One region of the Variovorax frigidus genome, then DNA from elsewhere that is predicted to be linked to it. Evidence: riboswitches for the same ligand, from Rfam matches in the RefSeq annotation. Region 1 holds a riboswitch; each other region holds the start of a gene.

What was found. A riboswitch is a leader RNA that binds a small molecule or an ion and turns the genes downstream of it on or off. The one in region 1 is predicted to bind glycine.
Region 2: it holds a riboswitch for glycine, as region 1 does, so the genes downstream of both, gcvT (glycine cleavage system aminomethyltransferase GcvT) here and ACSFBC_RS21760 (FAD-dependent oxidoreductase) in region 1, are expected to answer to the same signal.
Region 3: it holds a riboswitch for glycine, as region 1 does, so the genes downstream of both, ACSFBC_RS09815 (D-amino acid dehydrogenase) here and ACSFBC_RS21760 (FAD-dependent oxidoreductase) in region 1, are expected to answer to the same signal.

What each region holds. Positions count from the first base shown of each region.
Region 1 is NZ_JBPJZF010000007.1:218,974-228,523, reverse strand. Features, by position in the region: gene ACSFBC_RS21770 (PhaM family polyhydroxyalkanoate granule multifunctional regulatory protein) at 1-125, shown strand, start outside; gene ACSFBC_RS21765 (FIST signal transduction protein) at 165-1,430, shown strand; gene ACSFBC_RS21760 (FAD-dependent oxidoreductase) at 1,444-2,667, opposite strand; glycine riboswitch at 2,745-2,851, opposite strand; gene ACSFBC_RS21755 (helix-turn-helix domain-containing protein) at 3,045-3,779, opposite strand; gene ACSFBC_RS21750 (hypothetical protein) at 3,880-4,719, shown strand; gene ACSFBC_RS21745 (MFS transporter) at 4,731-6,647, shown strand; gene ACSFBC_RS21740 (phosphatase PAP2 family protein) at 6,656-7,291, shown strand; gene ACSFBC_RS21735 (hypothetical protein) at 7,451-7,909, shown strand; gene ACSFBC_RS21730 (DUF2145 domain-containing protein) at 7,981-8,784, shown strand; gene ACSFBC_RS21725 (serine endopeptidase) at 8,817-9,550, shown strand, end outside.
Region 2 is NZ_JBPJZF010000004.1:388,971-398,520, reverse strand. Features, by position in the region: gene ACSFBC_RS14145 (DUF3014 domain-containing protein) at 53-943, shown strand; gene ACSFBC_RS14140 (exodeoxyribonuclease III) at 986-1,756, shown strand; gene ACSFBC_RS14135 (SDR family oxidoreductase) at 1,814-2,599, opposite strand; gene gcvP (aminomethyl-transferring glycine dehydrogenase) at 2,643-5,540, opposite strand; gene gcvH (glycine cleavage system protein GcvH) at 5,582-5,953, opposite strand; gene gcvT (glycine cleavage system aminomethyltransferase GcvT) at 6,017-7,189, opposite strand; glycine riboswitch at 7,237-7,349, opposite strand; glycine riboswitch at 7,370-7,444, opposite strand; gene ACSFBC_RS14115 (hypothetical protein) at 7,484-7,996, opposite strand; gene ACSFBC_RS14110 (MFS transporter) at 8,083-9,273, opposite strand; gene ACSFBC_RS14105 (AraC family transcriptional regulator) at 9,400-9,550, shown strand, end outside.
Region 3 is NZ_JBPJZF010000003.1:89,333-98,882, forward strand. Features, by position in the region: gene ACSFBC_RS09790 (DUF6351 family protein) at 1-1,810, shown strand, start outside; gene ACSFBC_RS09795 (Crp/Fnr family transcriptional regulator) at 1,901-2,581, shown strand; gene ACSFBC_RS09800 (LysR family transcriptional regulator) at 2,598-3,500, opposite strand; gene ACSFBC_RS09805 (L-serine ammonia-lyase) at 3,624-5,012, shown strand; partial or broken gene ACSFBC_RS09810 (HU family DNA-binding protein) at 5,310-5,699, shown strand; glycine riboswitch at 6,013-6,122, shown strand; gene ACSFBC_RS09815 (D-amino acid dehydrogenase) at 6,178-7,494, shown strand; gene ACSFBC_RS09820 (MFS transporter) at 7,638-8,963, shown strand; gene ACSFBC_RS09825 (FAD-binding oxidoreductase) at 8,997-9,550, shown strand, end outside.

The DNA of each region.
Region 1 (9,550 bases):
CGACACCGACACAGCCGCACGCAGCGAAGCCGGCGACCAGGAAGGCGCCCGCCCGCAAGACCGCCCCGCGCAAGGCCGCGGCCAAACCTCCCGCCGCAGCCGCGCCCCGGCGCGCGCGCGGCTGAATCCCTTCTTTTCTCTCTCCAGGACCCCGGACCGCGCGCATGAAGCTTTTTCCCACCGGCCACGCCACCCATCCGCAATGGCGGATGGCGGCAGGCCTCGCGCTCGCGCAGTTGCGCGCGCAGATGGCGCTGCCCGACTACGCCGCCGCCCCCACGCTGGGCCTGCTCTACATCACCGACCACTATGCGGCCGAGGCGCAGGACATCCTCGACCACCTCGGGGCCGAATTGCCCGAAATCACCGACTGGTCGGGCACCGTGGGCTTCGGCGTCGCGGCCAACAATGCCGAGTACTTCGACGAACCGGCGCTGAGCGTGATGCTGTGCGCGCTGCCCAGCGACCAGTACCGCGTGTTCTCCGGCGTGGCGCCGCTGGGCAGTTCGGAGATGAGCGGCTTCGAGGCGCACACGGCGCTGGTGCATGCCGACCCGGGCACGCCGGAACTGGCCGAGCTGGTCGGCGAGATGGCCGGGCGCACCGACACCGGCTACCTCTTCGGCGGCCTGTCGTCGGGGCGCCGCGGGGCGCTGCAGTTCGCACTGGGCGGCAACGGCAACATCCGCGGCCACGGCGCGGCCCGCGGCGTGTTCTCGGGCGGCATGTCCGGCGTGGTGTTCAGCGAAGGCGTGCGGCTGGTGTCGCGCGTCACGCAGGGCTGCGAGCCGGTGTCGCGCGAGCGCGAGATCACCGAGGTCGACGGCAACCTGCTGCTTCAGCTCGACGGCGAGCCCGCGCTCGACGTGCTGCTGAACGACCTGCAGATCTCGCTCGAGGCGCCGCAGGAGGCGATCGAGGTGGTGCGCGCCACGCTGGTCGGGCTGGTCGACGCCGGCAGTGACGGCATCCGCCGCACCGGCGACCTCGGCGCCGACGTGCTGGTGCGCCACATCATCGGCCTCGACCCGACGCGCCGCGGCATCGCGATCGCCGACACGGCCGAGGCCGGCATGCGCATGAGCTTCTGCCGGCGCAGCCCTCAGGCCGCGCGTGCCGACCTGATGCGCATCTGCGCCGAGATCCGCGAAGAGCTCGAGCCCGAGGAGCAGACGCTGGCCACGGCCCGCGCGGTCGCGGCCGGCGAGGCCGAGGCCGCGCCGCATCCGGCGCGCCGCATCGCGGGCGCGGTGTATGTGAGCTGTTCGGGGCGCGGCGGCGCGCATTTCGGTGCGCCAGGCGCGGAGATGCAGATCGTGCGGCATGCGCTGGGCGATGTGCCGCTGACCGGCTTCTTCGCCGCCGGCGAGATCGCCCGGCACCACGTGTACGGCTACACCGGCGTGTTGACGGTGTTCGTCGCCGACTGAGCCCGCCCGGGGCTCAGCCCTTGGCGAAGGCGAATTCGACCTCGGGCAAAAGCCCGCTCACGATGCGTGCGATCGACTTGCCCGCGCCGCAGGTGTTGACCCAGCCCTGCGCGCCAGGGGCCGTGTTGAGAAACAGGTTGCGCAGCGGCGTGCGGCCGATCAGCGGCATGCCGCTGGCGCTGCGCGCGTGCAGCGTGCTGGAGAACTCGGCGCGCGAAGGGTCGACCACGCCCGGCAGCAGGGTCTCGACCCGCGCCAGCATGCGCGCGAAGTGCGCCGAGTCGGGGAGATCCTGCGCGTCGGTGGCGAGGCGAACCATGCAGCACACGCGCAGCCGTTCGCCCTCCGGGGTCTCGATGCGCCGGATGCGCAGGCGGCCTTGCCGGTCGTTGAGCATTACCTGCGGCGCCCGTGCCATGTCCTGGATCGGCACCACCATGACGTACTCGCGCATCCGCCGCAGCGGCATGGCGATGCCCAGCGCCCGCGCGTGGGGGACGCTGCCCGTGCCCAGCGCCAGCACGTACGCATCGGCGCGCAGCCTGCTGTGCTCGCCGTCGGCATTGGCCAGTTCCACCTGATCGATGCGGCCCTCGTGCGCATGCAGCTTGATCACCGAGTGGTTCATCAGGAAGCGCACGCCGGCGGCGCGGCACATGAAGGCGAGGCTGGCCGCGAACGCCGCCGGGTCGCGCGAGATGTCTTCGTGGGTGTACGCAGCGCCGGCGAGCTGGCCGTGCAGATGATCGAGCGAGGGTTCGATGCCGATGGCCTGATCGGGCGACAGCAGCTGCAGCGAGCAGCCCAGCGCCTGCAGCCGGCCCACGTTGTGCGTGAGAGCCTCGAAGGCCTTGGCATCGGTGTAGACGCGCATCCATCCGGCGCTGCGCAGGTCCTGCGACACGCCGGCTTCCTTGCGCAGCTCGTGCACCGTCTGCCGGCTGTAGGTGGCGAGGCGCACCATGTGCTCCAGGCGCGCGGCCGGCCGGTGGCGCACACCGGTCAGGTAGCCGGACACGCGGCGCAGACGGCGGCGCAGGCCGTCGATTGCCGTGCCGCACAGGCTGCGCGCGGGCGGCGGCGCCGGCGGCGCGCGCAGGGGGGCGCTGGCCATGCCGCGGGCCTTGGCGGCAGGTGCCGCATGACGGTCGATCACCGTGACCTCATGGCCGAGCTGCTGGAGGTAATAAGCCGAGGCGACGCCGAGAAGACCGCCGCCTAGAACGATCACGCGCATGGTCCGATTCCTTGTGGGAAGGCACAAACGGCGGACCGCCGCACTTCGCAGTGCGGGCCAGGTCCGGGGTTCAGGTTGCCGCTCCCTCTGTCCTGGGTACCTGAGAGATTCGCCCGCTGCGCCTTGCAACGGGTTTGCTCCTTCGGTGCATCGCGCGGGGCGATGGCTCTTCAGACGGCGAATCGAAATGAGGCAGTCGTCGAACCGGCTGGGCGGTTCACCTCGGCGTTCATGGGAGTTTGCGCGTGCGGTGGGGCCGGAGACCCTCTTTTCTGCAGAAATAGGAGTTTACCCGTCTTGACAAAATAAATAAATCTGCATTCGATATAGGTCGAATATGAATCGAAACATGCGGCATCGGCGCCACATGCCGATTTTCAATTGCGGCGCAGGCGGGTGAAGGCCTCGAATTCCCAGTTGCGCATGCCCAGCAGCAAGGTGTAGCCCTCCCGGTCGTCGGGCGAAAGCTTCTGATCGGTCTGGTGCTGCTGGGCGAAATCCTGCGCCACGCGTTGCAGCCGTTCGAGGAAGGACGGCGCCAGCGCCCGGCTGATCGAGCCATGCACCAGCAGCAGTCCCTCTGCCGGCCCGTCGAAGCCGCCGCTGTAGTAGTCGAGCACGACGTTGTCCCGGAAGAAGTTCATCACCGGCCCGTGCGGGCGCCAGCGGAAGGTCTTGGCCAGCTTGAGCCGGTAACGGTTGAGCGGCCGCAGCTCGATGATGCCGATGCGGTCGAGCTGGGCGAAGCAGGTGATGCATTCGGCCTCGCTCAGGCGGTAGGCGCCGACGATCTGCTCCAGCGTCCACTGGCTCAGCACGCTGATGGCGACCAGGATCAGCTTCTTGTCCCGCACCACCGCCTTTTCCTGTTCGAGCGTGAGTTCGCGCAGCAGCGGCTGGGCGTCGGCCACACGCCGCGCGAGCTCGGCAAAATCCATCTTGAGGGCGCGGCAGATCGCATCGACCCGGCTCAGCGGCATGTCGGACTTGGCCAGCATGCGCTTCACGCTGGACTCCGCCATGCCCAGCGACCGGGCCAGATCGGCATAGGTCATGCGGGCGTTCTTCAGTTCGTTCTTCAGGGCCTGAACCAGATCGACAGTGGTGCTCATGGGTGAGAGGGTATTACAGGACGATACCGAATGGGCTCGATCGATGAACCGTATCGATTTTCGATGCCAGGAAAACACCGCAGACGCCTAGATTCGAGCCATGAACCGATCTTTTCGCCGCTTCTTCCCCGCGCTCGACGGCCGCGAACGTGCGCTGCTGGCCGTGCTGCTGCTGGGCGTGCTCGTGGCCGCTCTCGGGCCGGCGCTGCCGGACCCGATGGCGGGCGCCGGCTTTGCCGACGGCCGCCACTGGCTGGGCCTGCCCCATGCGATGGACGTGCTGAGCAACCTGCCGTTCGCGCTGCTGGGTCTCTGGGGCCTGGTCCGGCTGCACCGCCTCCAGGCCTCGCCGGCTGGCGAGGCCGGCCCGCGGCGTTGTGCGCAACTCTTCTTCGCGGGCCTGGTCTTCACCGCCGCCGGCTCGGCCTTCTATCACCTGCATCCCGATGCCTTGCGGCTCACGGCCGACCGCCTCGGCATGGCCGTCGCGTTTGCCGGCATGGTCGGGCTGGCGGTCGGCGAGCGCGTCGGCCGGCGTGCCGGTTGGCCGGCGGCCTGCGCCATGCTCGTGGCCGGCGGGTGGGCGCTGGCGGTCTGCCACCTGCGCGGCGACGTGCTGCCCTGGGCCGTGCTGCAGTTCGGCGGCATGTTGCTGGTGCTCGGCCTGGCGCTGCTGCGGCCGGTGCCGGGCGCGCTCGGCCTCCGGCTCGGGCTGGTCATCTGCTGCTACGGGTTGGCCAAATTGCTGGAGCTCGGCGACGAGGTGATCTACCAGGCCACCGGCCAATGGGTGTCGGGCCACAGCCTCAAGCACCTCGCGGCGGCCTGCGCCGCATGGCCGGCCTTGCAGATGCTTCATGCATGGCGGCAGGCCCCTGCGGCACAATCCACGCGCAGCCGCCCTGACGGCCTGAGGAGCCCGACAGGGACATTCGAATGACAGCACCCGCCATGGCATCCGACGCCCACGCCAACCAGTTCGCCCTGCTCAAGCAGCGGCGCTTCGCACCCTTCTTCTGGACGCAGTTCGCGGGCGCGGCCAACGACAACCTGTTCAAGTTCGCCTTCACCGTGATGGTGACCTACCAGCTGCAACTGAGCTGGATGCCGCCGGCCATGGCGGGCCTTGTGATCGGCGCGCTGTTCATCCTGCCCTTCCTGCTGTTCTCGGCCACGGCCGGCCAGCTCACCGACAAGTACGACAAGACGAAGATCATCCGCTTCGTGAAGAACCTCGAGATCGCGATCATGGTGATTGCGGCCTGGGGCTTCTTCCGCGCCGATGCGGTGCTGCTGCTGGCCTGCGTGTTTCTCATGGGGCTGCACTCCACGCTCTTCGGCCCGGTCAAGTTCGCCTACCTGCCGCAGGTGCTGGCGGCGCGCGAGCTCACTGGCGGCAACGGCATGGTCGAGATGGGCACCTTCGTGGCCATCCTGCTGGGCCAGGTGGCGGGCGGCCTGCTGGTGGCGCTGCCCCAGATCGGCCACACGAGCGTGGCCGTGGCCTGCGTGCTGCTGGCGCTGGTCGGCCGCGGCGTCGCACAGGCGATCCCGACGGCGCCGGCCACCGACCCGCAGCTGGTCGTCAACTGGAACCCCTTCAGCGAAACCTGGCGCAACCTGAAGCTGGCGCGCGGCAACATCGTGGTGTTCCGCTCGCTGCTGGGCATCTCGTGGATGTGGTTCTTCGGCGCGGTCTTCCTGAGCCAGTTCCCCAGCTTCGCCAAGGAGGTGCTGCACGGCAACGAGCAGGTCGCCTCGCTGCTGCTGGTGGTGTTCTCGGTCGGCATCGGCATCGGCTCGCTGCTGTGCGAGACGTTGAGCCGGCGCCAGGTCGAGATCGGCCTGGTGCCGCTGGGCGCGATCGGCATGAGCGTGTTCGCGATCGACCTGTACTTCGCCTCGCGCGGCCTGCCGGCCGGCCCCGAGATGGGCCTGGGCGCCTTCCTCGCGCAGTCCGCGCACTGGCGCGTGATGGCCGACCTCGGGCTCTTGTCGCTGTTCGCCGGGCTCTACAGCGTGCCGATGTATGCGCTGATCCAGCTGCGCAGCCAGCCCACGCACCGGGCTCGCATCATCGCGGCCAACAACATCCTCAATGCCTTGTTCATGATCGCCAGTTCGGTGATCGCCGGTGCGTTGCTCGGGGCCGGCTTCACCATCCCGCAGATCTTCCTGTTCACCGGCATCGCCAATGCGCTGGTGGCCTTCTACATCTTCATGCTGGTGCCCGAGTACCTGCTGCGCTTCGTGGCCTGGGTGCTGTCGCGCTTCATCTACCGCTTCGATCTCCGGGGCGAGGAGCACATCCCGGCCGAGGGAGCCGCCGTGCTGGTGTGCAACCACGTGAGCTTCATCGACGCGGTGCTGCTGATGGCGGCGAGCCCGCGGCCGATCCGTTTCATCATGGACCACCGGATCTTCCGCGTGCCGGTGCTGGGCTGGCTGTTCCGGCTGGCCAAGGCGATTCCGATCGCGTCGCAGAAGGACGATCCGGCCGCCTACGAGCGCGCGTTCGCACAGGCCGTCGAGGTGCTGCGCGAAGGCGACCTGCTGGCCATCTTCCCCGAGGGCGCGATCACCAGCGACGGCACGTTGCAGCCCTTCAAGGGCGGCATCATGAAGATCCTCGCCGGGGCGCGCGCCGCGGGCGTCGAGCCGCCGGTGATCCCGATGGCGCTGACCAACCTCTGGGGCTCCTTCTTCAGCCGCGTCGAAGTGCGCGAGGGCAAGAACGTGGCGATGGTGCAGCCCTTCCGGCGCGGCCTGTTCAGCCGGGTCGGCCTGCACGTGGGCACGGTGGTGGCCGCGCGGGAGACGACGCCCGAACTGCTTCAGTCGCGCGTGAGCGGGCTGCTTTCGGCTTGATGGCGGGCTTGCTCGACACCGTTCCCGCGGACGCCTGGCGCGCCTTCACCTGGCTGGGCGACAGCGCGCTGATGCTGCCGCTGTCCCTGCTGCTCGCGCTGGGGCTGTGGGTCTCACGCGACGGACGCCGGGCCGCTTTCGCATGGTGCCTGGCCTTCGGCGCGGGCGGCGGCCTGATCCTGCTGAGCAAGCTGGCCTTCATGGGCTGGGGCATCGGCAGTGCACGCTGGGACTTCACCGGCTTCAGCGGCCACACGGCGATCGGCACCAGCGTGTGGTCGGTGCTGCTGTGGCTGGCCAGCGCACGCGGCTCGCCACGCACCCGCGCCCTCGCGGTGGGCGCCGGCTGGTGCCTGGGTGCGGCCATCGGCATGTCGCGGCTGGCCCTGCATGCGCACTCGGTGTCCGAGGTGGTGGCCGGCCTGTTGCTGGGCATGGCGGTCAGCCTCTGCTTTCTCTGGCTGGCACGTCGCCGCGCGCCGCCGCGTCTGCCCTGGGTCGCCTGGCTGGGCGGGCTGCTGCTGCCCTTGCTGTTCCTGTCGCCGGGCCGGCCCGCGGCGACACAGGGGGTGCTCGAAGCCATGGCCATTCGGCTGGCAGGCATCGAGCGACCCTTCACGCGCAGCGATCTCCAGGCGCTCTGAGTCTGCGAAATCCCGCAAAAAGTATCGAATTCCGGTACTTATAGCCTCCTGACGTGGAACCGGTGCATCGATCTGCGCCTGGACGGGGAACGCTCGCCCATCATTCGCGCTCTTTCTCGGGGCTTCCTCTTCTTTCCTCCTTTCCTTCGAAAGTCATTCATGAACAAACAACGGGTCCTGGCCTGGATGAGCGCTGGTGCGATCGCCGTATCGCTTCTCTCTCCCTTGTCGGTGCACGCGCAAAGCGAAACTTCGGCTGCGCTGTCCCTGATGCCCGTGGCCTCCGTGGTGGGGGCCGCATCGGCCGCCGGTGGCGCGGTCGGCGCTTCGGTCGCACTGCCCGCCGCGCTGTCGGTCGGCGGCTCGGTGCTGACCGTGGTCGCGGTCGAAGCCTCGGTCGACGGCATCACCTACGTGCTGGCGCGAGCCTCCGACGGCGCACGCGCGAGCATCCGGGTGGCGGGCCGGGCCGTGGGGGGCGCTTCGGCGGTGGTCGGCACGGCGGTGACGGTCGGCGTGATCGCCTCGGGCGTGGTGCTCTCGGCCGCGGGCGAAGTGCTGGCCTTCGTGCCCAACGCCATCGGCCGCGCGCTGCTGCACAACGAAAGGCTGGTGTGAATTCGCAGATGCGCGATCTCTACAGGCCCGACGGAGAAGCCCGGGTGCCGCGCTGGCAGCGCAAGCTGCGGATGGCGCTGCGCATCCTGGCGCTGGCACTGGCGGTGTGTCTTGCGGGGGCCTTCCTTTTTCCCATGCGGGCGCATGCGGGCCGTTCCTGCGAACAGGCCCGACCGACGCCGGACAACGTGGCCAAGGGCATGCAGCTGGCCGAGCGCACCTCGCAGGCGCTCGATGCCAGCGGTGCGCGCGTCGTGCTGCTGGCGCGTGCCGGCCAGGACCTGACGCGCTACGGCCTGCAGTGGTCGCACCTCGGCCTGGCCTACAAGACCGAGGCCGGGCCGTGGCGCGTGGCGCACAAACTCAACCAGTGCGGCACCGCGGTCGCCGGCGTGTACCGCCAGGGCCTGGGCGAATTCTTCCTCGACGACCCCTGGCGCTACCAGGCCGCCTGGTCGGTGCCGACGCCGGCGGTGCAGTCGCAATTGCTGGCGCTGCTGGAAGCGCGGACCGACAGCCTCGTGCGGCTGCACACGCCGGCCTACAGCATCGTGAGCTATGCCTGGGCGCAGAAGTACCAGCAGTCCAACCAGTGGGCGCTGGAGACGCTGGCCGCCGCGATGGAGCCCGGCACCATCCGCACCCGCGCGCAGGCCCAGGCCTGGTTGCAGTTCAAGGGCTACGAGCCGGGCGTGCTGGCGCTCGGGCCGCTCACGCGGCTGGGGGGGCGGGTCAGCAAGGCCAACGTGGCCTTCGACGACCATCCCAACGACAAGCGTTTCTCGGACCGCATCGAGACCATCACGGCCGATTCGGTGTTCGCCTGGCTGCAGCGCAGCGGGCTCGGCGCGGCACCGGTCACACTGGCGCTCTGAAACGGGGTCACACCTCCTGAAGGAAAAGAAAAATGAGCAAATCGCTGCGTCTCTCGGAGAAATGGTTTCGTCGCGGCCTGTGGGTCGTGGCGCTGGTGTTCGCCGGTTTTCTGATCGGGCTTGGCGGCACGCTGGTGAGCGACCTGCCCCGGGTCGAACGCACGCTGCAGACGGACGACTTCATCGATCGCGTCGCGGCCGATCCGCTGCGCGACGGCGTGCGCGAGGCCGAGCGCATCGAGCAGCAGGCCGCCAACGCGCTGGAGCAGGCCGAGCTCAAGCGCAGCGCCGCCGCGCAGAGCAGCCGCAGCGCGCGCGAGACCTTCGACAACTGGATCGCCACGCGCCGTGCCACCGCGCAGCCCGACCAGGACGCCGAGCTCATCGCGCGCACCCGTGCGCTCGATGTGCTCAAGGCCAGGGAGGACGCGGCGCAGCAGAAGGTCGAGGCGCAGCAACAGGTGGCGCTCGATGCACGCCAGGCCCAGGAAGCCGCGCAGCGCAAGCTGGCGGTGCTCGAGAGCGACGCCGAGCAGCGAATGATGGCCGAGTACCGCCGCGTCGAGCTGCGCGTGTTCGGCTACCGGCTCGCGCTGACCCTGCCGCTGTTGCTGGTCGCAGGCTGGCTCTTCGTCAAGAAGCGCAAGAGCACCTACTGGCCCTTCGTCTGGGGCTTCATCTTCTTCGCGTTGTTCGCCTTCTTCGTCGAGCTGGTGCCCTATCTGCCCAGCTACGGCGGCTACGTGCGCTACATCGTGGGCATCGT
Region 2 (9,550 bases), on a different contig from region 1:
CCAATGAACCGCATCGCCGCGCCTGCGGCGATGGAACCAAGGAATCTCCTTCATGCCCGAACGCGAACCCTCCGAATTCAGGCCCGCGCGCGAGAGCTCGGCCTCGAAGATCGTCATCCTGGTGCTGATCGCCATCGCCGCCGCGGGCGGTGGCTGGTACTGGTGGCAGCAGCGTGCCGCCGTGCCGCCCGCGCCACCGCCGGTCGCGGCCGCGGCGCCCGCCGACGTGCCGGCGCCCGCGCCGCAGCCTGCCGCTTCCGGGCCCCAGAACCCCATCGACGCGCTGGCCGAACCCGATGCGGTGCTGCCCACGCTGGCCGCGTCCGATGCGCAGATCACGTCGGCACTCAACGGCTGGCTGGGTGCCAAGCGCGTGGCCGCGATGCTCAACGTCGACGGCTTCGTGCGCCGTGTGGTGGCCACGGTCGACAACCTGCCGCGGGCCCAGACCCCATCGCGCCTGTGGCCGGTGCAGCCCACGCCCGAGCACTTCAGCGTGGCCGGCCCGGCCGGACAAGTGCAGCGCATCGACGCTGGCAATGCAGCGCGCTACGACGCGGTCGTGGGCCTGGCCGAGGCCATCGACGCGGAGCGCGCAGCGGCGCTCTATGCTCGGCTTTACCCGCTGTTCCAGCAGGCCTACGAAGAGCTCGGCTATCCGGGGCGCTACTTCAACGACCGGCTGGTGGCGACCATCGACCACCTGCTGGCCGCGCCGGAGCCCCGCGGTCCGATCTCCGTTCAGCTGACCGAGGTGCGCGGCGAGTTCACCGCGACCCGGCCCTGGACGCGCTACGAGTTCACCGACCCCGCGCTCGAATCGCTCTCCAGCGGGCAGAAGATGATGGTGCGCATGGGTGTGGCCCATGAGCGCAGGCTCAAGGCCGTGCTCAAGCGTTTTCGCGCGCAGGTCGCGACCGGTGAGATCGCGACCAAGCGCTGACGGCGCGCAGCGGGTCGCGCGGCTTTTTCGATGGGAACGAACATGAAGATCGCGACCTTCAACGTCAATGGCGTCAACGGCCGGCTGGAACGCCTGCTGGAATGGCTGCAAACGTCGAAGCCCGACGTGGCCTGCCTGCAGGAGCTCAAGTCGCCCGATGCCAACTTCCCCGCGGCCGCGATCCGGGCCGCCGGCTATGGCGTGCTGTTCCATGGCCAGCGGGCCTGGAACGGCGTGGCGATCCTGGCGCGTGGCCGCGAGCCGATCGAGACCGGCCGCGGACTGCCGGGCTTCGAGGACGACGTGCAGAGCCGCTACCTCGAGGCCGTGGTCGACGGTGTCGTCATCGGTTGCCTCTACCTGCCCAACGGCAATCCGCAACCGGGGCCGAAGTTCGACTACAAGCTGGCCTGGTTCGAGCATTTCAATGCGCATGCGGCCAGGCTGTTCCGCAGCGGGCTGCCGGTGGTGCTTTGCGGCGACTACAACGTCGTACCGACCGACGCCGACATCTACAACCCGGCCTCCTGGCGCGACGACGCACTGCTGCATCCCGAGAGCCGCGCCGCCTTCGCGCGGCTGCTGAAGCAGGGGTGGACCGACGCCATCCGCATGCTGCATCCGGACGAACGCATCTATACCTACTGGGACTATTGGCGCAACCGCTGGCCACGCAACGCCGGGTTGCGCATCGACCATCTGCTGCTCAACCCCGAGCTCGCGCCGCGGCTGCGCGAGGCCGGCGTGGACCGCGAGGTGCGCGGGCGCCCCGGCGCCAGCGACCATGCACCGACCTGGATCGTGCTGGCCTGAGCGCAGGGGTGTGCCGTCTTCGGGCCGGGAGGCGCCCGCCTGAAGCTCAGCCGAGGCTCAGCGCCGCTGCAGTTCGCTGCCGCCCATGAAGATCCGGTTGTGGACCGGCGCGATCACGAGTTCGTTGATGCACACGTGCGGCGGCATCTCGGCGATGAAGCGGATGGTGCGGCCCAGGTCTTCCTCCTGCAGCATCAGCGCCTTGTCTTCCGCGCTCGGTTCGATCGGCCGGTTCTTGAGGATCGGCGTGGCGACCTCGCCCGGGCACACCGAGGTGGCGCGCAGCCCGTGCACGCATTGCTCGATGTTGAAGTTGTGCGTCATCGCGATCAGGCCGGCCTTGCTCGCCACGTAGGCCGGGCCGGTGAGCAGGCTCTGGTGCCAGCCCGCGAAGGAGGCGATGTTGATCACCGTGCCGCGGCGCCGCGCCTGCATGCCCTTGAGCACGGCCAGCGTGCAGAAGGTCGCGCCGTTGAGGTTGATGTTCACCACCTTGGCGAAGGTGTCGCCGTCGGTCTCGCTCCAGAAGCGCTTGGGGAAGTTGATGCCGGCGCTGTTGACCAGGATGTCGACGCCGCCATGCTCGGCCTCGATGGCCGCCGCGACCTTGTCGACCGCAGGCCGGTCGCCCACGTCGAGCGGCATGGCGCTGATGCGACCGGGCGGCGCGCCCTTGGCTTCGGCCTCGGCCACCGCGGCCTCGAGCTTGCCGGCATCGCGCCCGGAGATCACGACGCGGCAACCCGCCTTCGCGAGGTCGATCGCGCCGGCCAGGCCGATGCCGCTGCCGCCGCCCGTGACCCAGGCGATCTGTCCGTCGAGGGGCTGGTTCGTTTGACTCATCGATGTCTCCGTGTGAAAGGGAACAGCGATTGTGCCGCCCGCCTCAATCGGCCGCGTACGCCTCCACGGGCAGGCAGCTGCAGAACAGGTTACGGTCGCCGTAGACGTTGTCGACCCGGCCGATCGGCGACCAGTACTTGGCTTGGCGCAGCGCGGCCAGCGGGTAGGCGCCGAGTTCGCGCGCGTAGGGCCGTGCCCACTCGGTCGCCATCAGGCTGGCCGCCGTGTGCGGCGCGTGCTTGAGCGGGTTGTCGTCCTGCGGCCAGACGCCTTCCTCGATGCGCCGGATCTCGCCGCGGATCGCGATCATCGCGTCGACGAAGCGGTCGAGTTCGGCCAGCGGCTCGCTCTCGGTCGGTTCGACCATCAGCGTGCCGGGCACCGGGAAGCTCAGCGTGGGCGCGTGGAAGCCGTAGTCGATCAGGCGCTTGGCCACGTCCTCGGCGGTCACGCCGCTGGTTTCCTTGAGCGGGCGCAGGTCGAGGATGCACTCGTGCGCGACGTGCCCGTTGGGGCTGGCGTAGAGCGTGGGGTAGTGGTCCTTCAGGCGCGCGCTGATGTAGTTGGCCGAGAGGATCGCGGTTTCGGTGGCAGCCTGCAGGCCGTCGGCGCCCATCATGCGGCAGTACATCCAGCTGATCGGCAGCACGGCGGCGTTGCCCAGCGGTGCGGCGGACACGGCGCCCGGGCCTTCGGAACCGATGCCCGCGGTCGCATGGCCGGGCAGGAAGGGCACGAGGTCGTCGACCACGCACACCGGACCCACGCCCGGCCCACCGCCGCCGTGCGGGATGCAGAAGGTCTTGTGCAGGTTCAGGTGGCTCACGTCGCCGCCGAACTCGCCCGGTGCGGCCACGCCCACCAGTGCATTCATGTTGGCGCCGTCGACGTACACCCGGCCGCCGTGCGAATGCACCAGCGCGCAGAGTTCCTTCACGCGAGTCTCGAACACGCCGTGCGTGCTGGGGTAGGTGATCATCACCGCGGCCAGATGCTCACTGTGTTTTTCGCAGGCGCGCTTCAGGTCGTCGAGGTCGACGTTGCCCTGTGCGTCGCAGGCGGTCACCACCACCTGCATGCCCACCATCTGCGCGCTGGCCGGGTTGGTGCCGTGGGCCGACGAGGGGATCAGGCAGATGTTGCGGCCGCCCTGGCCCTTGGAGGCATGGAAGGCCTTGATCGCGAGCAGGCCCGCGTACTCGCCCTGCGAGCCCGCGTTGGGCTGCAGGCTGATGCCCGCATAGCCCGTGGCTTCGCAGAGCCAGGCGCGCAGTTGTTCGTCGAGCTCGGCATAGCCCTGCAGCTGGTCGGCGGGCGCGAAGGGATGGATGTTCGCGAACTCGGGCCAGGTGATCGGGATCATCTCGCTGGTCGCGTTGAGCTTCATCGTGCAACTGCCCAGCGGGATCATGCTGCGGTCGAGCGCGAGGTCCTTGTCCGAGAGGCTGCGGATGTAGCGCAGCATCGCGGTCTCGCTCTTGTGGGTGTTGAACACCGGGTGCGTGAGGAAGGCGCTGGTTCGGCGCAGGTCTTGCGGAATGCGCACCTCGGCGGTCTCGGCCAGCGTGTCGAAGCGCGGCATCGGCGTGCCGGGACGCACGAACAGCGCCCAGAGCGTCTCGACGTCGGCGCGCGTGTGGGTCTCGTCGAGCGAGATGCCCAGGTGCTGCTGCAGCCGGTGGCGCAGGTTCACGCCCGCGCTGCGGGCGCGTTCGAGGATCGCCGAGGTGCCGTCGCCGCTCTTCACCGTGAGCGAATCGAAGGCCGTGGCGTGGGCCAGCTCGAAGCCCATCTGCTCCAGGCCCGCGGCCAGCACACCCGTGAGCGCGGCCACGCGCTGCGCGATGCGCAAGAGGCCCGCGGGGCCGTGGTAGACCGCATACATGCTGGCCACCACGGCCGGCAGCACCTGCGCCGTGCAGATGTTCGAGGTGGCCTTCTCGCGCCGGATGTGCTGCTCGCGCGTCTGCAGCGCGAGGCGGTAGGCGGGGGCGCCATGCACGTCGACGCTCACGCCGACCAGCCGGCCCGGCAGCGAGCGCTTGAACGCGTCGCGGCAGGCCAGGTAGGCCGCGTGCGGCCCGCCGTTGCACATCGGCATGCCGAAGCGCTGGGTGGTGCCGCAGACGATGTCGGCATCCCACTCGCCGGGCGGCGTGAGCAGCGTGAGCGCCAGCAGGTCGGCCGCGACGCACAGGGCCGCGCCGCAGGCGTGCGCATGGCCGGCCAGCGGGCGCAGGTCGTGGACCTGGCCGGTGGTGGCCGGGTACTGCGCGAGCACACCGAAGAATTCGCAGCTCGCCATCAGGTGCGGCAGGGTTTCGGAGGCGGTGCTGACCTTGATCTCGATGCCCAGCGGCGCCGCGCGCGTGCGCAGCACCTCGATGGTCTGCGGATGGCAGTCGCCCGCCACCAGGAAGATGTTGCTTTTGCTCTTGACGCTGCGTTTGGCGAGCGTCATGGCCTCGGCCGCCGCGGTGGCCTCGTCGAGCATCGAGGCGTTGGCGATCGCCATGCCGGTCAGGTCGCAGACCATGGTCTGGAAGTTGACCAGCGCCTCCATGCGGCCCTGCGAGATCTCGGCCTGGTAGGGCGTGTAGGCGGTGTACCAGGCCGGGTTCTCGAGGACGTTGCGCAGGATCACGCCGGGCGTGTGCGTGCCGTAGTAGCCCTGGCCGATGAAGTTGCGCGCCACCTTGTTCTTCGCCGCCATCTTCTTCAGTTCGGCCAGCGCATCGGCCTCGCTCACCGCGGGCGGCAGCTGCATCGGCTTCGAGCGGCGGATGGCCGCGGGCACGATGCCGTCGATCAGCGCCTGGCGCGTGGCCGAGCCGATGACCGGCAGCATGCGCGCCTCGTCCGCCGCTTCGATGCCGATGTGGCGGGCGATGAACTCGTCGGCGGTGTCAAGTTCGTGCAGGGTGGGGAAGGTGGTCGACATGGCGGTGAAGAAAAGACGGGGACGAAGAAGCAGAAGCGGGATCAGCTTTCGGAAGCGAACTTGTCGTAGTCGGCCGCTTCGAGCAGCGCATCGAGCTGCGCGGGCTCGCTCAGCTTGACCTTGAAGAACCAGCCGCTGGCCAGCGGGTCGCTGTTGGCCAGCGAGGGGTCGGCACGCAGCGCCTCGTTGACTTCGACGATCTCGCCCGACACGGGCATGAACACGTCGGCCGCGGCCTTGACCGACTCGACGACGCCGGCGACTTCGCCCTGCGCGAAGGTCTTGCCGACTTCGGGCAGGTCGACGAAGACCACGTCGCCCAGCGCGTCCTGCGCGTGCACGGTGATGCCGACGGTGGCGGCATCGCCTTCGGCCGCGACCCATTCGTGGTCCTTGGTGTACTTGATGCTCATGGTGAAGAAACTCCTCGTGGAAAAAATGTTCAGGGGTGCAGAGCCTAGCCGGCGCCGCGGGGTTCAGCCGCGGTAGTAATGCGTCGGAACGAAGGGCAGGGTCGAGACCTCCATCGGCACCGGCTTGCCGCGCACGAGGGCCTGCACGCGCGTGCCGGGTTCGGCGAAGGCGGTGGCGACATAGCCCATGGCGATGCAGCGGTCGGCCGTGGGGCCGAGCAGGCCGCTGGTGACGGTGCCGATGGCGTGGCCTTCGAAGGACTGCAGCAGCGTGCCGTCGCGCACCGGGATGCGTTCGAGCGCGACCAGGCCCACGCGCTTGCGCTTCAGGGTGTCGTGGTCGGTGTGGCCTGCGGCGCCGGTCGTCGCGGCGGCCAGCTGGGCCAGGACCTTGTCGGCGCCCGGGAAGCCGCCCGCGCGCGCACCGCCTGTGCGGCGCACCTTCTGGATCGCCCAGTTGAGCGAGGCCTCGACCGGCGTGGTCGTGGTGTCGATGTCGTTGCCGTAGAGGCACAGGCCGGCCTCGAGTCGCAGCGAGTTGCGCGCGCCCAGGCCGATGGGCTGGACCTCGGGCTGGGCCAGCAGCAGGCGGGCCAGCGCATCGGCGTCTTTCGCGGCCACCGAGATCTCGAAGCCGTCCTCGCCGGTGTAGCCGCTGCGCGTGACGAAGGCCGGAATGCCGCCGATCTGCACCGCGCCGCCGGTCATGAACACGAAGCGCTCGATGCCCGGCGACAGCCGTGCCAGCGTGGCCGCGGCCTGCGGGCCCTGCAACGCGAGCAGCGCGTGGTCGGGCAGAGGCTGCACTTCGCAGCGCGCGCCGATCTGCTGCCGGATGTGGGCGATGTCGGCCACCTTGCAGGCGCCGTTGACGATCACGAACAGCGAATCGTGGCCTTCGTTGAAGAACATCAGGTCGTCGAGGATGCCGCCCTCGTCGTTCAGCAGCAGGCCGTAGCGCTGCTTGCCGGGTGCCAGGTCGACGACGTCGACGGGCATCAGGGTCTCGAAGGCGGCCGCGGCGTCGGGGCCGACCAGGCGCAACTGGCCCATGTGCGAGATGTCGAACAGGCCGGCGGCGGTGCGCGTGTGTTTGTGTTCGGCCATCAGGCCGGTGGGGTACTGCACCGGCATCGAATAGCCGGCGAAGGGCACCATGCGGGCGCCGAGTTCGACGTGCAGGTCGTGCAGCGGGGTCTGGAGAAGTTCGGTAGCGGGGGCGGAAGAAGTCACCAGGCGGCACTCCAAAGGGGCAGTCGAAATCCATGGCTGCAATGCCACGGGCCACCCCTGCTGTCCGCTTTACCTGAGAGATTCGCCCCACGATCGGGGGTTGCTCCTTCGGTGGGCCGCTGCGTCGTTTCCGGTACGGCGGCCTCTCTCCAGCAAGGAAACGCCGGTGGTCACCGGCGCCTCGTCAGTCCTTTTGCCTGAGCGTTCGGGAATCCCCTGCGCCTTCGGCGGCCCCGTCGCGCGGGGCTCTCTCCTGACCCCGCAAGTGTAGTGGATCGCCGGGAGCAGGGCGGCGCGTCAGTGAACGATTTCAACGAGCGGCAGCAGCCGGTCGATGCGCTCGCGCAGCGCGTCGGCACGTTCCGGGCCGGCGCTTTTCTCGACCTCGGCGAGCATCAGCGCGGCGATCTCCAGCATCGGCTCGCGCTCGCGGGCTTCGCGCAGCGCATTGCGGATCTGCTGCGCGAGCCCCGGGTCGCGGCGCACGAACATGCGTTCGCAGATGTCGAACAGGAACATGCGCGTGGTGGCCAGCGAGCGCTTGCCGTCGAAGGTGTCGGCGGCCGTGCCGAGCGGCAGCGGCACGGCGGTCGGCGCCGCCGAGACGGTGCCCGCTGCCTCCAGATAGCCCCGCTGCATCAGCGTCTGGATCGCCTGCGCGGCTTCGTCCCGGTTGGCGAACAGCGGGCTGAAGTCGCTCAGCGAGCGCCGGCCGTCGGCCATGAGCAGCAGCGCACGCTCGCGCTGGCTCAGCGTGCGACGCCCGCCATGCAGTTCGTCGCGCGCCTTGTCGGTCTTGGAGGGAAACATGGCAACCACAGCCTTCGGGGATCGAGGGCCGGAGCATGGCGCAGCGCGATGACATCCTCATGATTTTTCGGTGACAGCCAAAGGGTTCAGGCCGCGGCCGCTTCCACCGCCGGGACCATCGGCTGCATCGACCGGTTGCGCATCCGCAAGGCCAGCACCGTTGCGACGCACAGCACGCCCAGCACCACCGTCAGCGTGACGCCGAGTCCGCGTGCGTCCGACAGCATGCCGAACAGCGGCGACACCAGTCCGCCGACCGACAGCGCCAGCCCCAGCGTGATGCCGCTGGCCGTGGCGGGATTGCGCGGCAGGTAGTCCTGCGCCAGCGTGACCTGCGCCGCGAAGGGCAGGAACATGCACAGGCCGAGCAGCGCCGTGCAGGCCATGGCCCAGCCCGCGCTGGGCGCGAGCACCAGGCCGGCCAGCGCAGGCAGGGCGAGCAGGTAGCCGGTGCGGATCGTGCCCATGCGGCCGATGCGGTCGCCCAGCCAGCCACCGAGCAGCGTGCCGACGGCGCCTGCGGCGGTGAAAGCCGTCAAGGCGGCTGCGCCCTGGAAGCTCGTGCCGTGCAGGTCGCGCGTGATGCGCAGCGACAGCATCGACAGCACCGTGACGTAGGGAATCGACCAGCCGACGATGGTGGCCACCAGCAGGCCGAAGGCGCGCCAGTCGTTGTGCGGCTTGAGCACTTCGCTGCGGGTCTGGCGCGCGGCGGCTGCGGTGGCCGCCGAGGCGGCGCCGCGGCCGGCGTTGGCGACCAGCCACACCACCCCCATCGCCAGCGCCGGCAAGCCCAGCAGGTAGCTGCGCGACAGGCCGCCGCCGCCGACCACCGTGGCGGCCAGCACCGGCGCGAACGAGGCGCCGATGGTGCCGCCCACCGAGAACACGCTCATCGCCTTCTGCGACGCGCCGCCGGCCGCGCGTGCGGCCACGGTGGCGGGCGGGTGGTAGGCCGCGATGCCCAGGCCGCACAGCGCGATCGCGATCCAGGTCAGCAGGTAGTCGTGGCTGATGCCCGCCAGCACCACGCCCAGCGCCGCCACCAGGAAGCCCGTGGGCACCAGCCAGCTGCGGGGATGGCGGTCGGCGTACAGGCCGAACAGCGGCTGCACCACGCTCGACAGGCCGGTGGCGGCCAGCATCAGGCCGGCGGCCGCGGTGTAGCTGTAGCCCCGTTCCAGCACCATGAAGGGCAGCAGGGCGGGCACGAGGCCCTGGTAGAGGTCATTGACGGCATGGGTGCCGGTGAGCAGCCCGAGTCGGCGCTTGTTCATTCGATCGCTTCTTTCATGTGTGCCTGGAGGAAAAAGGCATCGTAGGAAGCGATGGAAGGATCATCTCGCTATGAATCGGCAAGAATCGTCGCGAAATGGACAAAGAATGACAAACCGATCCCGCCGCTGAATTTGCGGCCCGAAGAGGGCGAGTCGACCCCGCGCGCCGTCGCGGTGCTGGCGACCGACCCCGAGGGCGATGCCTTCATTCCGCCGCACACGCATCGGCGCGGCCAGCTGATCCACGCGATTTCGGGCGTGATGATCGTGAGCGCCG
Region 3 (9,550 bases), on a different contig from region 1:
GGACTCTGAGCCCCTCGATGCGGACTGCAATGCGCCGGCCAAATACAGCTACTACTACCAGCCCAAGGCCAAGGAAGGCACGGCCTGCACCTTCACGGTCGGCGACCCCAATGCCTGCCTGCTGCCTTATCCCGCCAATGCACGGCCCCAGGACGTCGACATCGCCGACTTCACCAACGACCGCGGCGACAAGGTCAAGGCGCTGCTGCGCGTGGAACTCGGCACCATGGGCCGCGGCATGTACCAGATCGCCACGTGGTTCGATCCGGCGCAGCCCTGGGCGCCCTGGGCGCCGCAGAAGGGCTGGAACGGCAAGTTGCTCTGGAAGATGGGCGCATCGGCCTCGGGCAACCGCTTCCAGCAGCAGCCCGGCAACGCGATCTTCGACGACAACGCATTGCGCGCGGGCTTCGCGACAGTGAACTCGCAGCTCACCAACCACCAGGACAACAACAACGAAGTGCTGGCCACCGAGAACATCATGATGGTGAAGGAGCACCTGATCGACACCTACGGCGAGGTGCGCTACACGATGAGCGACGGCGGCTCGGGTGGCTCGATGATGCAGACCGTGCCGGCCTCGGTGATGCCCGGTCTGCTCGACGGCCTGCAGACCGGCGTGAGCTATCCCGATGCCGTGAGCACCTGGATGGAGACGCGCGAGTGCGGCATGCTCACGCACTACTACGCCACCACAGCAGGCTCGGCCCTGAGCGACACGGCGCGCGCGGCGGTGAACGGCCACCCCAGCGCCGTCCATTGCTTCACCTGGGCGCTGTCCTTCATCAACCCGCAGGACCCGAAGCTGCCCGACAACTGCGGCAACGGTTTCCCCGCGGGCATCGTCTACGACCCCCGCCTGCGGCCGACCGGCGTGCGCTGCTCGATCCACGACGTGCTGACGCCGGTGGTCGGCACGGTCACCGACACCGACCGCACGGTGAAGCCCAACCTGCCCTACGACAACGCGGGTGTCCAGTACGGCCTCAAGGCCTTGCAGGCCGGCGCGATCACGTCCGAGGAATTCGTTGCGCTCAACGAAGGCGTGGGCAGCTACGACCTCGACATGGTCTGGTCGGGCGGCTCGGCGACGGCGCCGACCATCCCTGCGCCGCGGGCCCGCGTATCGCCCACGGCGATGGTGCCCTTCTACAAGAGCGGCCTCGTGAGCGTGGGCAAGAACCTGGCGCAGGTGCCGATCATCGATCTGCGCCCGGAGATGGGACCGGACATCCACATGGCCTGGCGCTCGTACGCGCAGCGCGCCCGCCTCGACGCGGCCAACGGCGGCCACGCCAACCACGTGATGTTCGGCAGCGCGTCCTACTATGTCGACGGGACGGCCCTCAATCGCAAGGCCTTCCACACAATGGACCGCTGGCTCGCCGCCATGGAGCAGGACAAGTCGGCGGACCTGAAGCCGGCCAAGGTGCTGCGCAACAAACCGCGCGATGCGGTGGACTTCTGCATCGCCACGGCCGGGGTGACCGACGCCGAACTGGTGGACGTGGGCTTCGGCAGCGCGGCCTGCGCGGTCAAGCCCTATGAATCGCCGCGCATCGTGGCGGGCGGTCCGCTGTCGGAAGACGTCTTCAAGTGCCAGCTCAAGCCGCTGGACTTCGCGTCCACCGACTACGGCAGCGCCACCTTCTCGGCAGGGCAGCGGGCGCGGCTGAGCGCGGTGTTCACCGACGGCGTGTGCGACTGGCGCAAGCCGGGCGTGGGCCAGACCGCCTGGGCACCCACGAGCTTCCGCGCCGGGCCGGGCGGGCAGCCGTTGCCCGCGGTGCCGACGTCGACATCGTTCTGACAGAAAGGCGGGCACCGGGGCGCGCGCCCCGGTGCTCTACATTCAGCCGATCGCGGCCCGCCGCCCACCCCACGCCGAACACGTTTTCCCATGCCGCCTTCCCGGGAACTCCGTCCTTTCTTCGAACGCTGCATCTGGCCGCGTGCGCTGACCCACGCGGAATGCACCAAGGCCTTCGATTCGCTCTACGTCAAGCACCACGAGACGCACGCTTCCGTGTGCCAGCGCGACGAGATCGCCGACAGCTGGATCGGCGTGCTCGAGGGCTTCCTGCGTGTGCAGGACACCACCGCCGACGGCCGGCTCGTGATGTTCACCGGCGTGGCGGCCGGCGGCTGGATCGGGGAGGGCTCGCTGCTCAAGCCCGAACACCGCAAGTACGAGATCATGGCCACGCGCCCGACGGTCACGGTGCACCTGCCTCGCGCCACCTTCTCCTGGCTGCTCGAGCGCAGCATCCCGTTCAACCACTTCATGCTGTCGCACCTCAACGAACGGTTGGGCCAATTCATCGCGATGGTGAAGTTCGACCGGCTGCTCGAACCCACGGCCCGTGTGGCGCGGGGCATCTCGAGCCTCTTCCATCCCGTGCTCTATCCCAACACCGATGCCACCTTGCACATCAACCAGGAAGAGCTGGGCCTGCTGGTCGGCGTGTCGCGCCAGCGCGTGAACACGGCGCTGACCGAGCTGGCATCGGCCGGGCTGATCCAGCGCGGCTACGGCTACATCACCGTGACCGACCGGCAGGCGCTGGCCCGCTACCCCTGAACTTTCAAGCGCGCGCTCAAGGCTTCAGCGACTTCGCCGTGCGCAGCAGCTGTTCGACGAACACGCGGATCGCCGGGTGGGTCCGCTCGCCCTGGCGGAAGGCGGCCGAGATGTGCCGGTGGACCCTGGGCCGCAGCGGCACCGCGGCGAAGGTGCCGCGCATCTGGCCCAGGCGCAGGCCGGGGATGATGGAGACGGCGCAGCCCGCGCTGACCATGGCCGCGATGATCTCGGAGCCCAGGCACTCGGCGCTCACGCGTGGCGTGTAGCCCGCGCGGCGGCACAGGCCCAGCACGAACTCGCCATACACGCTGCTCGCGGAGTCGAGCGCCCACTCCTCGTCCTTGAGCTCGGCCAGCCCCAGCGTCTTCTTGCGCGCGAGCCGGTGCCCGGTGGCCAGGATGACGTGCAGCTCGTCGTCGATCAGCGGCACGTGCTTTACCGTCTGGCCGCCGCGCGTCTGGCGCCCGCCGAGGTCGTCCACGATCGCGATGTCGGTGCTCCACGAGCCCAGCGCGGCCAGTCCTTCGGCGGGCTCCATCTCGACCAGCGTGATCTGCAGCCGCGGGTAGGCCGCACGCAGCGCCTGGATCACGGGCGGCAGCAGCGCGGCCGCGGCCGTGGCGAAGGCCGCGACGCGCAGCGTGCCCGCGATCTCCTGGCGGATCTGCGCCAGCTCGGACTTCGCCTCGTCCAGCACGGTGAGCACGCGTTCGACATGCCCCACCAGCACCTCGCCCGCGTGCGTGAGCTTCACGCCCCGGCCGCGCCGCTCGGTCAGCGCCACGCCGACCTCCGCCTCGAGCTGCGCCAACTGCTGCGAGACCGCGGACGGTGTCAGGCACAGCACATCGGCCACGGCCGTCATGGTCTGGCGGTTCGAGAGTTCCCGCAGTGCCCTGAGTCGTGCGAAGTCCATGGCAGGCCCGTCGATAGTTAAGAATTTATTGAATATATCCAAAGAAATGATCAATGGTGCTGATCTGAAAGCCGCCCTAGGATCGCGCCGTTTCCTGCTTTTCATTTCAGAACGGACCTCCTCTTGGCAGTCAGCGTCTTCGACCTCTTCAAGATCGGCATCGGGCCTTCGAGCTCGCATACGGTCGGCCCGATGCGGGCCGCGCGCCTGTTCACGAAGGCGCTGGAGGACACGGGCCTGCTGGGCGGTGTGCGCCGCGTCGTGTCTGAAATGTTCGGCTCGCTGGGTGCGACGGGCAAGGGCCACGGTACCGACGTGGCCGTGCTGCTGGGCCTGGCCGGCCACGAGCCCGACACCGTCGACGTGGATGCGGTGCCGGCCCTGTTGGCCGACATCCGTGGCCGCAAGTCGTTGCACTTGGCCGGCGTTCACACCATCGCTCTGGACGAGAAGGCCGACCTGTTGCTCTACAGCCTCAAGGCACTGCCTTTCCATCCCAACGGCATGCGATTCACGGCCTTCGATGGCGACGGCGGCAGGTTGCTGGAGAAGACCTACTACTCCGTGGGCGGCGGATTCGTCGTGAGCGAGACCGTGGCCGGCGACGGTTCGCGGCAGAAGCTGATCGCGCCGGACACCGAGATCCTCGAATGGCCCTTTCACAGCGGTGCCGATCTGCTGGGCCTGACCACGCAGCACGGCTGCAGCATCGGCGACGTCATGCGGCGCAACGAACGGCATTGGCGGACCGACGAAGAGACCGATGCGGGCCTGCTGCGGATCTGGCAGGTGATGCAGGCCTGCGTCGAGCGCGGCTGCCGCACCGACGGCGTGCTGCCCGGGCCGTTCCGCGTCCGGCGCCGGGCCGCGGCGTTGACGCGGCGGCTCGGGGACTTCCGCGCGGCCATGGTGGACCCGCTCACGGTGATCGACTGGGTCAACGTCTTCGCCCTGGCCGTCAACGAGGAGAACGCCGCGGGCGGCCGTGTGGTCACGGCACCCACCAACGGCGCGGCCGGCATCGTGCCCGCGGTCCTGCACTACTACATGCGCTTCGTGCCCGGCGCCAGCGAGCGCGGGGTCGTCGACTTCCTGTTGACCGCCGCGGCCATCGGCCTGCTCTACAAGGAGAACGCTTCGATCTCCGGCGCCGAGGTGGGCTGCCAGGGCGAGGTCGGCGTGGCCTGCTCGATGGCCGCGGCCGGGTTGTGCGCGGTGCTGGGCGGCAGCCCCGAGCAGGTGGAGAACGCGGCCGAGATCGGCATGGAGCACCACCTGGGCCTGACCTGCGACCCGGTGGGCGGGCTGGTGCAGATCCCCTGCATCGAGCGCAACGCCGTGGCCTCGGTCAAGGCCATCAACGCGGCGCGCATGGCGCTCTACGGCGACGGCGTGCACCACGTGAGCCTCGACCAGGTGATCAAGACCATGCGCGAGACCGGCGCCGACATGATGACCAAGTACAAGGAAACCTCGCGCGGCGGGCTGGCCGTGAACATCGTGGAATGCTGAAGCTGCGGTCTGCATTCGCGCAAGGGACTGAAGCGGGGGCCGATGCGCACGCGTTGTCTCGACAGAGAAGGCAGCACCGGGCGATTTGGGTTCATGGCTGCGCGAGGGTACTTTCCAGAGGGGTCGCCGGGCTATCGGGTGTCTGAAGAGGGCTCAAATCCGGTGCGCGCAGAAGGGTGCCCGGAGGGCGATTTCCGCGGCACTGTTGCGGCTCCGGCTACACTCCGCGCCGCATTGCAGCCGTATCAGGCCTTGCGGCCGTTGAGAGAAACGGCCAACTCATCTTAGGAAAATTCAGTGAACCGTATCGAACTCGTCGAGAAAATCGCCACCGCCCACAACACCAGCAAGGCCGAAGCGGCCCGCATCCTGGAGACCATCACCGGTGCCATCGTCGCCGCGGTCAAGAAGGGCGACCCGGTCCAGATCGTGGGCTTCGGCACCTTCAAGCAAGTCGCACGCGCTGCACGTTCGGGCTTCAACCCGCAAGCCGGCACGAAGATCAAGATCGCCGCCCAGAAGGTGCCGAAGTTCGTTCCGGGCGCTGCCTTCAAGGCCGCCATCGACCCCAAGGCTGCCAAGCGCAAGGCCGACAAGGTCGCTGCAAAGCCGGCTGCTGCACCCGCCAAGAAGGCTGCCGTGGCTGCCAAGCCCGCTGCCGCACCCGCGAAGAAGGCTGCTGCCGCTCCTGCCAAGGCACCTGCCAAGGCTTCGGCGAAGGCTGCCGCACCTGCGAAGGCTCCGGCAAAGGCCGCAGCGGCCCCCGCCAAGGCACCGGCCAAGAAGGCTGCCGCCAAGAAGTAATTGCTGTTCGCAGCATGATGGACGACGGCCCTTCGGGGCCGTTTTCTTTGGGCCCACCGATCGCGGTGTGAAGCCGCGGAGTTGCCAGCCTTCGTGCAATGGCGGGATAATGCAAGCCTTCCAGGAGAAGCAACGACCCCCAGGGGTCGTTCTACCGAAGGCGCATCCCCGAAACGCTCAGGTCCCGTACTGGATTCATCATCAAACTGGAGAGTGCTGCCGGCGTCATGCCGAGCCGCCGCCGAAGGTGCAAACCGCGTCGCAGGACGCGGTGAATCTCTCAGGCAAAAGGACAGTGGGGCCGACGACCAATTCTGGTCGCCGGCCCTTTTTCTTTTGCGTTTTCGAACTGGAGATGATGATGAAAGTGATCGTGATGGGCGCCGGCGTGATCGGCGTCGCCACCGCATGGTACCTGCGGCAGGCCGGCCATGAAGTGACCGTGCTCGAGCGCAATGTCGGTGCCGCGCGCGAGACCAGCTTCGGCAACGGCGGCCAGATCTCGGTGAGCCATGCCGAACCCTGGGCCAACCCCTCGGCGCCGTTCAAGCTGCTCAAGTGGCTGGGCCGGGAAGATGCGCCACTGCTGTTCCGCCTGCGCGCCGACCCCGCGCAATGGCGCTGGGGCCTCAAGTTCCTCGCCGAATGCGGCGCGAAGCGCTCGACCCGCAACATGGTGCAACTGCTCAACCTGGGCACCTACAGCCGCGACAGCCTGCAGCAGCTGCGCCGCGACACCGGCATCGCCTACGACCACCTGACCAAGGGCATCCTGCACTTCTATACCAGCCAGAAGGAGTTCGATCTGGCGCTCGAGCCGGCGCGCATCATGCGCGAGCTGGGCTGCGAGCGGCAGGTGATCGATGCCGACGAGGTGGTGCGCATCGACCCCGCCATGGCCGCGATCCGCCCGCGGCTGGCCGGCGCCACCTACACCAGCGCCGACGAATCGGGCGACGTGCACAAGTTCACCACCGGCCTCGCGCAGAAGGCGGCCGAGCAGGGCGTGCAGTTCCGTTACGGCGTGCGCGTCCAGCGGCTGCGCACCGAAGGCGGTGCGATGCGCGGAGTGGAGATCGCGAGCGAGAGCGGCATGTACGAGGTGGTGCAGGGCGATGCCTACGTGCTCGCGCTGGGCAGCTTCAGCGCCCCGCTCGCGCGCGGCGCGGGTGTGTCGCTCGACATCTATCCGGCCAAGGGTTACTCGGCGACGCTGCCCATCCTCGATGCCGACAAGGCGCCCAGCGTGAGCCTGACCGACGACGAGCACAAGCTGGTCTTCTCGCGCTTCGGCGATCGGCTGCGCATCGCGGGCACGGCCGAGCTCAACGGCTACGACCTGTCGCTGAACCCGGTGCGTTGCGAAGCCATCGTGCGCCGCACGCTCGACATCTTCCCGGGCGTGAGCCGGCCCGAGCTCGCGAGCTACTGGGCCGGCCTGCGTCCGGCGACGCCAGGCAACGTGCCCTACATCGGCCGCAGCAAGGTGCAGGGCCTGTTCCTCAACACCGGCCACGGCACGCTGGGCTGGACGCACGGCTGCGGTTCGGGCCGCGCGCTGGCCGAACTGATGTCGGGCCGGCGGCCCGAGGTCGACTTCGCCTTCTGCGGGCCGACCCCCGCGCGGGCCGTCGTCTCGACCGTGCTGGCGCCGGATCGGCGCGGCCGCGCGGCCTGAGCCATCTCGGCGCGAGATGCGCGCTTCGCCCATCGGTATGAATTTTCCGCGTTAACCCGCTGCGGCGGGCGGCGGTGCGCGCGCGACGATTCGCGCATCGCCGGGCGTGAGAACATGCCCGGCTGTCACCCGGGACCTTCTCCATGAACACCTCTGCCATGCCGCGCCCTTCGTCGGGCGCCGGCGCCTCCCTCGCCGCGGACGCGGTCTACCGAAAAGTCAGCTGGCGGCTGATCCCGCTGCTCTTCGTCTGCTACATCGTCGCCTACCTCGACCGTGTCAACGTGGGCTTCGCCAAGTTGCAGATGCAGGACGCGCTGCAGTTCAGCGAAGCCGTCTACGGCCTGGGCGCGGGCATCTTCTTCATCGGCTACTTCCTGTTCGAGGTGCCGAGCAACGTGATCCTGCACAAGGTCGGCGCCAAGCGCTGGATCGCGCGGATCATGGTGACCTGGGGCCTGCTGTCGGCCGGCACGATGTTCGTGACGACGCCCATGTCCTTCTACCTGGTCCGCTTCTTCCTGGGCGCGGCCGAGGCGGGCTTCTTCCCCGGCATCATCCTGTACCTCACCTACTGGTACCCGGCGGCGCGCCGCGGCAAGGCGACCTCGCTGTTCCTGGCCGCCATTCCCTTCGCGGGCATCCTCGGCGGGCCGTTCTCGGGCTGGATCCTGCAGAGCATGGCCGGCGTCAACGGCTGGCAGGGCTGGCAGTGGCTGTTCCTGCTGCAGGGCCTGCCGACGGTCGCCATGGGCTTCCTGGTCTGGCGCTACCTCGACGACCGCGTGAAGGACGCGCGATGGCTCGAGCCGGCCGAGCGCGAACTGATCGCGCGCGACATCGCGGCCGACGGCAGCGGGAAGTCCGAGGCCAAGGTGCTCAGCGTGCTGACCAACGGCCGCGTGTGGCTGCTGGCGCTGGTGTACTTCACCTTCACGGCGGGGCTCTACGGCATCTCGTTCTGGCTGCCCAGCATCATCAAGTCGATCGGCGTGAAGAGCGCGCTCGACATCGGCCTCTTGAGCGCGATCCCCTGGTCCTTCGGCGTGGTCGCGATGTACCTGGTGGCCCGCAGCGCCGACAAGCGGCTCGAACACCGATGGCACTCGGCCGTCGCCGCGGTGGTGGGCGCGCTCGGCCTGGTGCTGAGCGTGGCCATGCACGGCAACGCGGTCTGGGCCATGGCGGGCCTGACCATCGCGACCATGGGCATCATGGCCACGCTGCCGGTGTTCTGGGGCCTGCCGACCAGCTTCCTGGGCGGCGCGGCCGCGGCGGCCGGCATCGCCTTCATCAATTCCTTCGGCAACCTCTCGGGCTTTGCCGCGCCCTTCCTGATCGGCGTGATCAAGGACATCACGAAGAGCACCGACTCGGGCCTGCACATGCTGGCCGGGCTGCTGGTGCTCGGGGCCGTGCTGGTGCTGGTGTTGGCCAAGCCCACGGCTGCGTCCCGCGGCAACCGCTGAGCGGCGGTACGCCCTTTTTTGACAGGAGCCCCCATGTCCCCCCACGCGAACACCGCAGCGGGCGCGCCGCTGCATGCCCCGCGCCGCTCACCTTCGCCCGCGCTGACCGCGCAACTGCAGGCGCATTTCGGCGCGCGTTTCTCCACCGGCGCTTCGGTGCTGCTGCAGCATGGCAGCGACGAGTCGGCCTACCTGCCGGTGCCGCCCGATGCGGTGGTCTACGTGCACAGCACCGAAGAGGCCGCCTTCGTGGTGCGCGCCTGCGCGGCCGAACGCGTGCCGCTGATCGCCTTCGGCGTCGGCTCGTCGATCGAGGGCCACCTGCTGGCCGTCGAAGGCGGCGTCTGCATCGACTTCTCGCAAATGAACAAGGTGCTCGCGATCCGCACCGAGGACCTCAACGTCACTGTCGAGGCCGGCGTCACGCGCAACCAACTCAACGCGGCGCTGGCCGGCACGGGCTTTTTCTTCTCGGTCGATCCCGGCGCCGACGCCACGGTGGGCGGCATGGTCGCGACCGCGGCCTCCGGCACCAACACGGTCCGCTACGGCACGATGCGCGACAACGTCGTCAACCTCACCGTGGT